2 linked regions of the Amycolatopsis sp. NBC_01480 genome follow. Each later gene encodes a partner of the first gene's protein in a complex. Links are inferred from orthologs where the notes say so. Each region holds a gene or a part of one and is shown on either strand. Other genes may lie near its edges. The genes, in order: secY and secA2.

The links.
Region 2: the proteins of secY (region 1) and secA2 are in contact, whole or in part, in a crystal structure (PDB 3DIN), measured with the Thermotoga maritima proteins. The link is inferred for Amycolatopsis sp. NBC_01480 from one-to-one orthologs. Residues at the interface, in WP_004081795.1 of Thermotoga maritima: Glu108, Gly109, Glu110, Glu111, Ala236, Glu237, Arg238, Arg239, Ile240, Thr241, Ile242, Gln243, Tyr244, Ala245, Arg246, Arg247, Val248, Thr249, Gly250, Arg251, Arg252, Val253, Tyr254, Gly256, Ala257, Ser258, Thr259, Tyr260, Leu261, Pro262; in WP_004082002.1 of Thermotoga maritima: Glu261, Ala262, Arg263, Lys300, Ala301, Arg302, Thr303, Ile304, Ile305, Leu323, Tyr324, Asp325, Pro326, Val329, Ser330, Tyr333, Ile336, Lys340, Phe345, Val349, Glu363, Phe364, Tyr374, Ser375, Gly376, Gly377, Glu393, Ile395, Thr482, Ser483.

The regions. Positions count from the first base shown.
Region 1 is NZ_CP109442.1:3,988,334-3,991,599, reverse strand. The notes cover bases 262-3,215. They hold secY (preprotein translocase subunit SecY), read right to left. Parts: upstream 2,416-3,215; coding sequence 1,108-2,415; downstream 262-1,107. Other genes in these bases: rplO (50S ribosomal protein L15), read right to left, coding at 2,806-3,215; OG371_RS19200 (adenylate kinase), read right to left, coding at 557-1,111; map (type I methionyl aminopeptidase), read right to left, coding at 262-512. In the rest of the region: more of map, read right to left, coding at 1-261; more of rplO, read right to left, coding at 3,216-3,252; rpmD (50S ribosomal protein L30), read right to left, coding at 3,249-3,266. UniProt on the Escherichia coli protein: The central subunit of the protein translocation channel SecYEG. Consists of two halves formed by TMs 1-5 and 6-10.
Region 2 is NZ_CP109442.1:4,514,584-4,517,891, forward strand. Bases 21-3,016 are described here. They hold secA2 (accessory Sec system translocase SecA2), read right to left. Parts: upstream 2,691-3,016; coding sequence 351-2,690; downstream 21-350. Other genes in these bases: OG371_RS21715 (NAD+ synthase), read right to left, coding at 21-233; OG371_RS21725 (alpha/beta hydrolase), read left to right, coding at 2,864-3,016. Outside these bases: more of OG371_RS21715, read right to left, coding at 1-20; more of OG371_RS21725, read left to right, coding at 3,017-3,308. UniProt on the Escherichia coli protein: Required for protein export, interacts with the SecYEG preprotein conducting channel.

The sequences.
Region 1 (3,266 bases):
TCGACGATCTGGCCGTACTCGATGCCGTGCTCGCGGCCCGCCTGCTCGGCCGCGGTCTGCACCGCGAACGAGATGTCGGTGAGCCGCGCGCCCGCCCGGACCGCCTTGATGCCGGCCCACATGGCCTGCTCGGTGGAGGCGGACAGCGCCAGGTCCTTCTCGCCGACCTCGCCGATGGCCAGCGTCACGGCGGAGTCGCCGTGCCAGCCCTCGAGGATCGCGCCGCAGTCCACGGAGATCAGGTCGCCCTCGGCGAGCACCTGCTTGCCCGACGGGATGCCATGCACGATCTGCTCGTTCACCGACGCGCAGATGGACGCCGGGAACCCGTGGTAGCCCTTGAAGGAGGGCACCGCGCCGGCGTCACGGATGGTCTGCTCGGCCAGCTCGTCCAGCTCGGCAGTGCTGACCCCGGCCCGCGCCTTGGCCCGGACGGCGGCCAGCGTCTTCGCGACGACCAGCCCGGCCGCCCGCATCGCCTGCAGCTCGCCCGGCGTCTTGACCTCGATCATGCGCCCACGGCGGAGCACTTGCAGAACACGCAATCCTCCGAGATTCACGTGCGGTCGCGCAGCGCTTTCAGCACGCGGTCCGAGATCTCGTCGACCTCGCCGACTCCGTCCACGCTGATCAGGATGTCGGCGTAGTACTCCAGCAGCGGCGCGGTCTCCGACACGTAGATCTGCTGGCGGCGGCGGATCACGTCTTCGGTGTCGTCCGCGCGGCCGCGGGCCATCAGCCGGCCCACCACCACGTCCTCCGGCACCTGGAGCTGGATCACGGCGTCGAGCTTGAGGTCCGACTCGGCGAGGATCTCACCGAGCACGTCGGCCTGCTTGGTGTTGCGGGGGAAGCCGTCGAGCAGGAAGCCGGCCTTGGCGTCCGGCTCGGCCAGGCGCTCGCGCACCATTTCGTTCGTCACCGAGTCCGGCACCAGCTCGCCGGAGTCCAGGTACCGCTTGGCCTCCTGGCCGAGCGGGGTCTCCTGGCCGACGTGCGCGCGGAACAGGTCGCCGGTCGAGATGTGCGGGATCCGCAGCTGCTCGGACAGGGCGATGGCCTGCGTACCTTTGCCCGCTCCGGGCGGGCCCACGAGAACCAGGCGCGTCACTTCAAGAACCCTTCGTAGTTGCGCTGCATCAGCTGGCTTTCGATCTGCTTGACGGTGTCGAGGCCGACACCCACCATGATCAGCACAGCCGTGCCACCGAACGGGAAGTTCTGATTGTTCCCGCTGCCGGTGAGGGACAGGAAGAAGTTCGGGAGGATCGCGATGATGCCCAGGTAGAGCGAGCCCGGCAGGGTGATCCGGCCGAGGACGTAGCTCAGGTATTCCGCGGTGGGACGCCCGGGGCGGATGCCCGGGATGAAGCCGCCGAACTTCTTCATCTCGTCCGCACGCTCGTCCACGTTGAACGTGATCGTGATGTAGAAGTACGTGAAGAAGATGATCAGCGCGAAGTAGAGCAGGACGTGCACCCAGCTGCTCTGGTTGACCACGAAGTTCTGGATGAAGGACTGCCAGCCGGAGTTGCTGTTCGGGTCGCCGATGAGCTGGCTGAGCAGCTGCGGCAGGTAGAGCAGCGACGAGGCGAAGATGACCGGGATGACACCGGCCTGGTTCACCTTGATCGGCAGGTAGGTCGAGGTGCCGCCGTACATCCGGCGGCCGACCATGCGCTTGGCGTACTGCACCGGGATCCGGCGCTGGCCCTGTTCCACGAAGATGACGCTGGCGATGATCACCAGGCCGAAGATGCAGATCATGACCAGGGCGACGCCGCCGCCGTTGCTCAGGATGTTGGCGCCCTCGGACGGGATGCGGGCCGCGATGTTCAGGAAGATCAGCACGGACATGCCGTTGCCGACGCCGCGCTCGGTGATCAGCTCGCCCAGCCACATCATCACGGCGGTGCCCGCGGTCATCGTGCAGACGATGATCGCCAGCGAGTAGACGCTGTTGTCCGGGATGATGTGCTGCTGGCAGCCCTGGAACAGGGTGCCGCGGTCGGCCAGCGCGACGACGCCGGTGGCCTGCAGGATCGCCAGCGCGATCGTCAGGTACCGGGTGTACTGCGTCAGCTTGTTCTGGCCGGACTGGCCTTCCTTCTTCAGCTCCTCGAACCGCGGGATGACCACGGTGAGCAGCTGGATGATGATGCTCGCCGTGATGTACGGCATGATGCCGGTCGAGAACAGCGACAGCTGCAGCAGCGCCCCGCCGCTGAACAGGTTCAGCAGCTGGTAGACGCCTTGCTGGTCCGCCTGAGAGCTACAGGCCTGGACTGCGGAGAACGAGATCCCGGGTGCCGGAATGGCGGCACCGATCCGGTAGACCGCGACGATGGCTAGCGTGAACAGGATCTTCTTGCGTAGATCCGGCGTCGCGAGAGCCGAGCGGAAGGCGCTGAGCACGCGGGGGACCTCCTCGGCGTCGTCGGCTGTCCTACCGACGATCGGCTTGGCCGGTACAGGACCGGCGGGAACACAGCTCACTGGCGGTAAAGCCAGGAACGCCTCAGGGCACACTGGTCCCGAAGCGTGTCGCCGACTCTAACAGCTTCACCGGGCGTGTCCGCAGTGTGTGTGCGTTTTCCGTCCGGGCACCGTCCGGGGGCCTGGCGCAGAGGCGCAGGTTGGGCCGTTCGCAGGCGGAGATGATCACCTGTTCGGCCCCGGCCGGAGGTCGCTTTCCGGACGTGCTTTGCCGCTCCCCCAAGCGTTTTCGCCCGTTGCGAACACTCTCGGCGGACAGCACGATGGCCCGCCCGGCAGGTGCCGGACGGGCCATCGTCGGGTGGTGCGTCAGTTGGTGGTGGCGGTGCCACCGGCGGCTTCGAGCTTCTCCTTGGCAGAGCCGGAGAAACCGTCGGCCGTGACGTCGAGCTTGACGCCGTTCAGGTCGCCGTTGCCGAGGACCTTGACGAGCTGGCCCTTGCGGACGAGCCCGCCCGCGACCAGCTCCTCGACGCCGACCTTGCCACCGTCCGGGAAGACGCGGGCGATGTCGCCCACGTTCACCGGCTGGTACTCGGTGCGGAAGCGGTTCTTGAAGCCACGCAGCTTCGGCAGCCGCATGTGGATGGGCATCTGCCCACCCTCGAAGCCGGCCGGCACGTTCTTCCGGGCCTTGGTGCCCTTGGTACCGCGGCCGGCGGTCTTGCCCTTCGAGCCCTCACCACGGCCGACGCGCATCTTCTCGCGCTTCGCACCGGGGGCGGGACGGAGGTGGTGGATCTTGATGGCGGTCATGACTGGACCTCCTC
Region 2 (3,308 bases), 530 kb from region 1 along the record:
TCGTCGAGGCGGCGCGCGAGTTCGTCGACGGATTTGCGGGACGCGGCGGCGAACGTCCGGCGCAGCGTCAGGTCCTCCACCGGGTAGCCGGTCTGGGACATCTCGGGGAACACGACGACGTGGGCGCCGGCCTCGGCGGCCTTGCGGGTCCACTCGACGGTGAGCGCGGTGTTCCCGTCGAGGTCGCCGACGGTGGTGTTGACCTGGGCCAGTGCGATGCGCAGTTGCGGCATGCCGCCATTCTGTCCCACCGCGGCACCCCCAGCCGAGCGAATGTGGGCGGAAATGCTCGTGAGTGTCTATGACGGTTAGAACCGTCATAGACACTCACGAGCCATTTTCCGGCTGGGTCAGGCCTTCTTCATCTTCATCATGCTGCGCACCCGCTTGATCGTCTGCTCGAAGTCCGAGTCGAACGGGTTGTCGTGCACCAGGTAGGTCCACGTGGTGTTCGCGCGCCGCACGCCGTTGTCGGCCAGGTCGAGGCCGTCGTCGGTGATCTCGGCTTCCTCCAGCGTCTTCGCCGCGCGCGTCGCCGCCTCCGGGATGATCTTGTGGAACTCCGGGATGGCCGCGCGGTGGAACTCGTCCAGCGGCGTCTCCCGGGCCAGCGCCCGCAGGTGGATGCTCTCGCGCACGTCGGTCAGGTACGCCAGGTGGTCGGACCAGAGCTGGTCGACGTGGAACAGCAGCACCTCGCGGGACAGCTGCTCCAGCCGGTCCTGGTCGTCCAGCTTCTCCTTCAGCTCGGCGAACTTCTCCGGGTGCGCCTTCTCCAGGCCCTCGGCCGCCAGGCCCGTGCGCAGCACCTTGTCGCGGTGCTCCAGCAGCTCGGCGCGCTGCCGCTCGATCAGCCGCGTGTAGCGCCAGGTGTTGCGGTGGATCTCCAGGTCGACGCCCTCGGCCACGCGCTGGGCGTGGTTGATCTGCCGGTGCGCGGCCGGGTCGGTGACCTCGCCGGTCTCCGGGTCGGAGTCGATGCCCTCGGGGATGTCCGGCGCGTTCGACAGCACCAGGTCGTCGTTCAGGCTGGCGAAGAAGATCGCGCTGCCCGGGTCGCCCTGACGGCCGGAGCGCCCGCGCAGCTGGCCGTCGAGCCGGCTCGACGGGTACCGCGCGGTGCCGATCACGTGCAGGCCGCCCAGCTCGGCGACCTCCTCGCGGCTCGCGCCCTCGGTGCCGCCCAGCCGGATGTCAGTACCGCGGCCCGCCATCTGCGTGGACACGGTGACCGCGCCCTTCTTGCCGGCCTCGGCGATGATCGCGGCCTCTTCGGCGTCGTTGCGCGCGTTCAGCACCACACACGGCAGGTCGGCCTTCGCGAGCTTGTCCGCCAGCTCCTCGGACTCGGCGACGTCCTGGGTGCCGACCAGGATCGGCCGCCCGGTCTCGTGCACCTTCCGGATCTCCTCCTCGATCGCGCGCAGCTTCTGCGACGGCGACCCGAAGATCCGGTCCGGCTGGTCTTCGCGGACGTTCGGCGTGTTCGGCGGGATCACGGCGACCTCGAGCCGGTAGAACTCGCGCAGCTGCTCGGCCACCGCCACGGCGGTGCCGGTCATGCCCGCGACCTCCGGGTACCGCGCGAGCAGCGCCTGCACGGTGATCGAGTCGAGGATCTCGCCGCGGTCGGTGGCCGCCACCTGCTCCTTCGCCTCGACGGCCGCCTGCAGGCCGTCCGGCCAGCGCTGCAGCTCGGCGACGCGGCCGCGGGCGGCGTTGATCAGCTGCACCTTGCCGTCGCGGACCAGGTAGTCGACGTCGCGGGTGAGCAGCGCGTGGGCGTGCAGCGCGACGTTCACCGCGGCGAGCCGGTCGGAGCCGGAGTCGCCGTAGAGGTCGATGCCGCCGAGCGACTTTTCGACCACGGACGAGCCGGCGCTGGTCAGCCAGGCGTTGCGGCCGTCGGAGTCGGTCTCGTAGTGCAGGCCCAGCCGCAGCCGCCGGACGACGGTCGCGACCTCCTCGTCGGCGTCGTTGTGGTCGATCGAGCCGGCCATCACCAGCGGCACGCGCGCCTCGTCGACGAGCACCGAGTCGGCCTCGTCCACGATCGCGATCTCGGGGGCGCCCTGCACCAGGTCGTCGACCTCGGTCACCAGGCGGTCGCGCAGCACGTCGAAGCCGATCTCGGCGACGGCGCCGTACGTGACGTCCTTGCCGTACGCCTCCTTGCGCTGCTCACGCGAGTGCGCGGGCTCGACCCAGCCGACGGACACGCCGAGCAGGTCGTACACCGGGCCCATCCACTCCGCGTCGCGTCGCGCCAGGTAGTCGTTCACGGTGACGACGTGCACGCGCTTGCCGCGCAGCGCGTGGCCCGCGGCGGCGAGCGCGCCGGCGAGCGTCTTGCCCTCACCGGTCTCCATCTGCACGACGTGCCCGCTGAGCAGGCCCATGGTGCCAAGCACCTGCACGTCGAACGCCCGCTCGTCGAGCGCCCGCCGGGCCGCCTCACGGCCGAGCGCGCACACCTCGACCAGCTGGTCGTCGCTGAACGTCGTGGTGCCGTCGAGCTGCTCGCGCAGCTTGCCCGCGCGCTCGGTGAGCTCGGGGTCGGACAGCTTTTCGAGCTCGGGTTCGAGCTTCTCGACTGCGGGCAGCAGTGCCTCGTAACGCGTCAGCTCGACGCTGCCCGGCCGCTGGATGATCCGGCGGAGCCGCTTGCCCACCCGGCTGATCAGTGCCACCCCTGGTCTCCCGTCCTGTATAACGCCGTGTCGCTCTGTACGCGGACCGCGGCTGGCCCCTACTCCCCAACGCGCCGGTGGTGCGTCGGAGTTCCGCGGCCGGATGGCACGATCAAACCGTGCCCCCTCATGTCAGCGCCAGCCCTCGTGCCCACCGAATCGCCGCCCTCGGGCTGTCCGGCCTGCTCGCCGTCACGCTCGGGGCGTGCTCGTCGAACAGCGGCCAGGCCCTGCCCGCGCCGGCGACCGAATCGCACGCACCGGTGGGGCCGGTGCCCGCGGGGCTGGAGCGCTTCTACGGCCAGAGCATGACCTGGGCCGACTGCGCACCCTACGCGACCTCGGACGACGCGCAGTCCGCCTTCCGGGCGCAGGGCATCCAGTGCGCGCGGCTCACCGTCCCGCTGGACTATGACAAACCGGACGGACAGACCATCAAGCTCGGCGTGCTGCGGCACAAGGCGACCGATTCGGGCGCCCGGATCGGCTCGCTGGTGGTGAACCCGGGCGGCCCCGGCGCGTCCGGCATGGTCGCGGCCGCGGGCCTGCTCGACCAGGTCGGCAAGAACGACCTCGGCAAGCGCTTCGACCTGGTCGGCTTCGACCCGCGCGGGATCG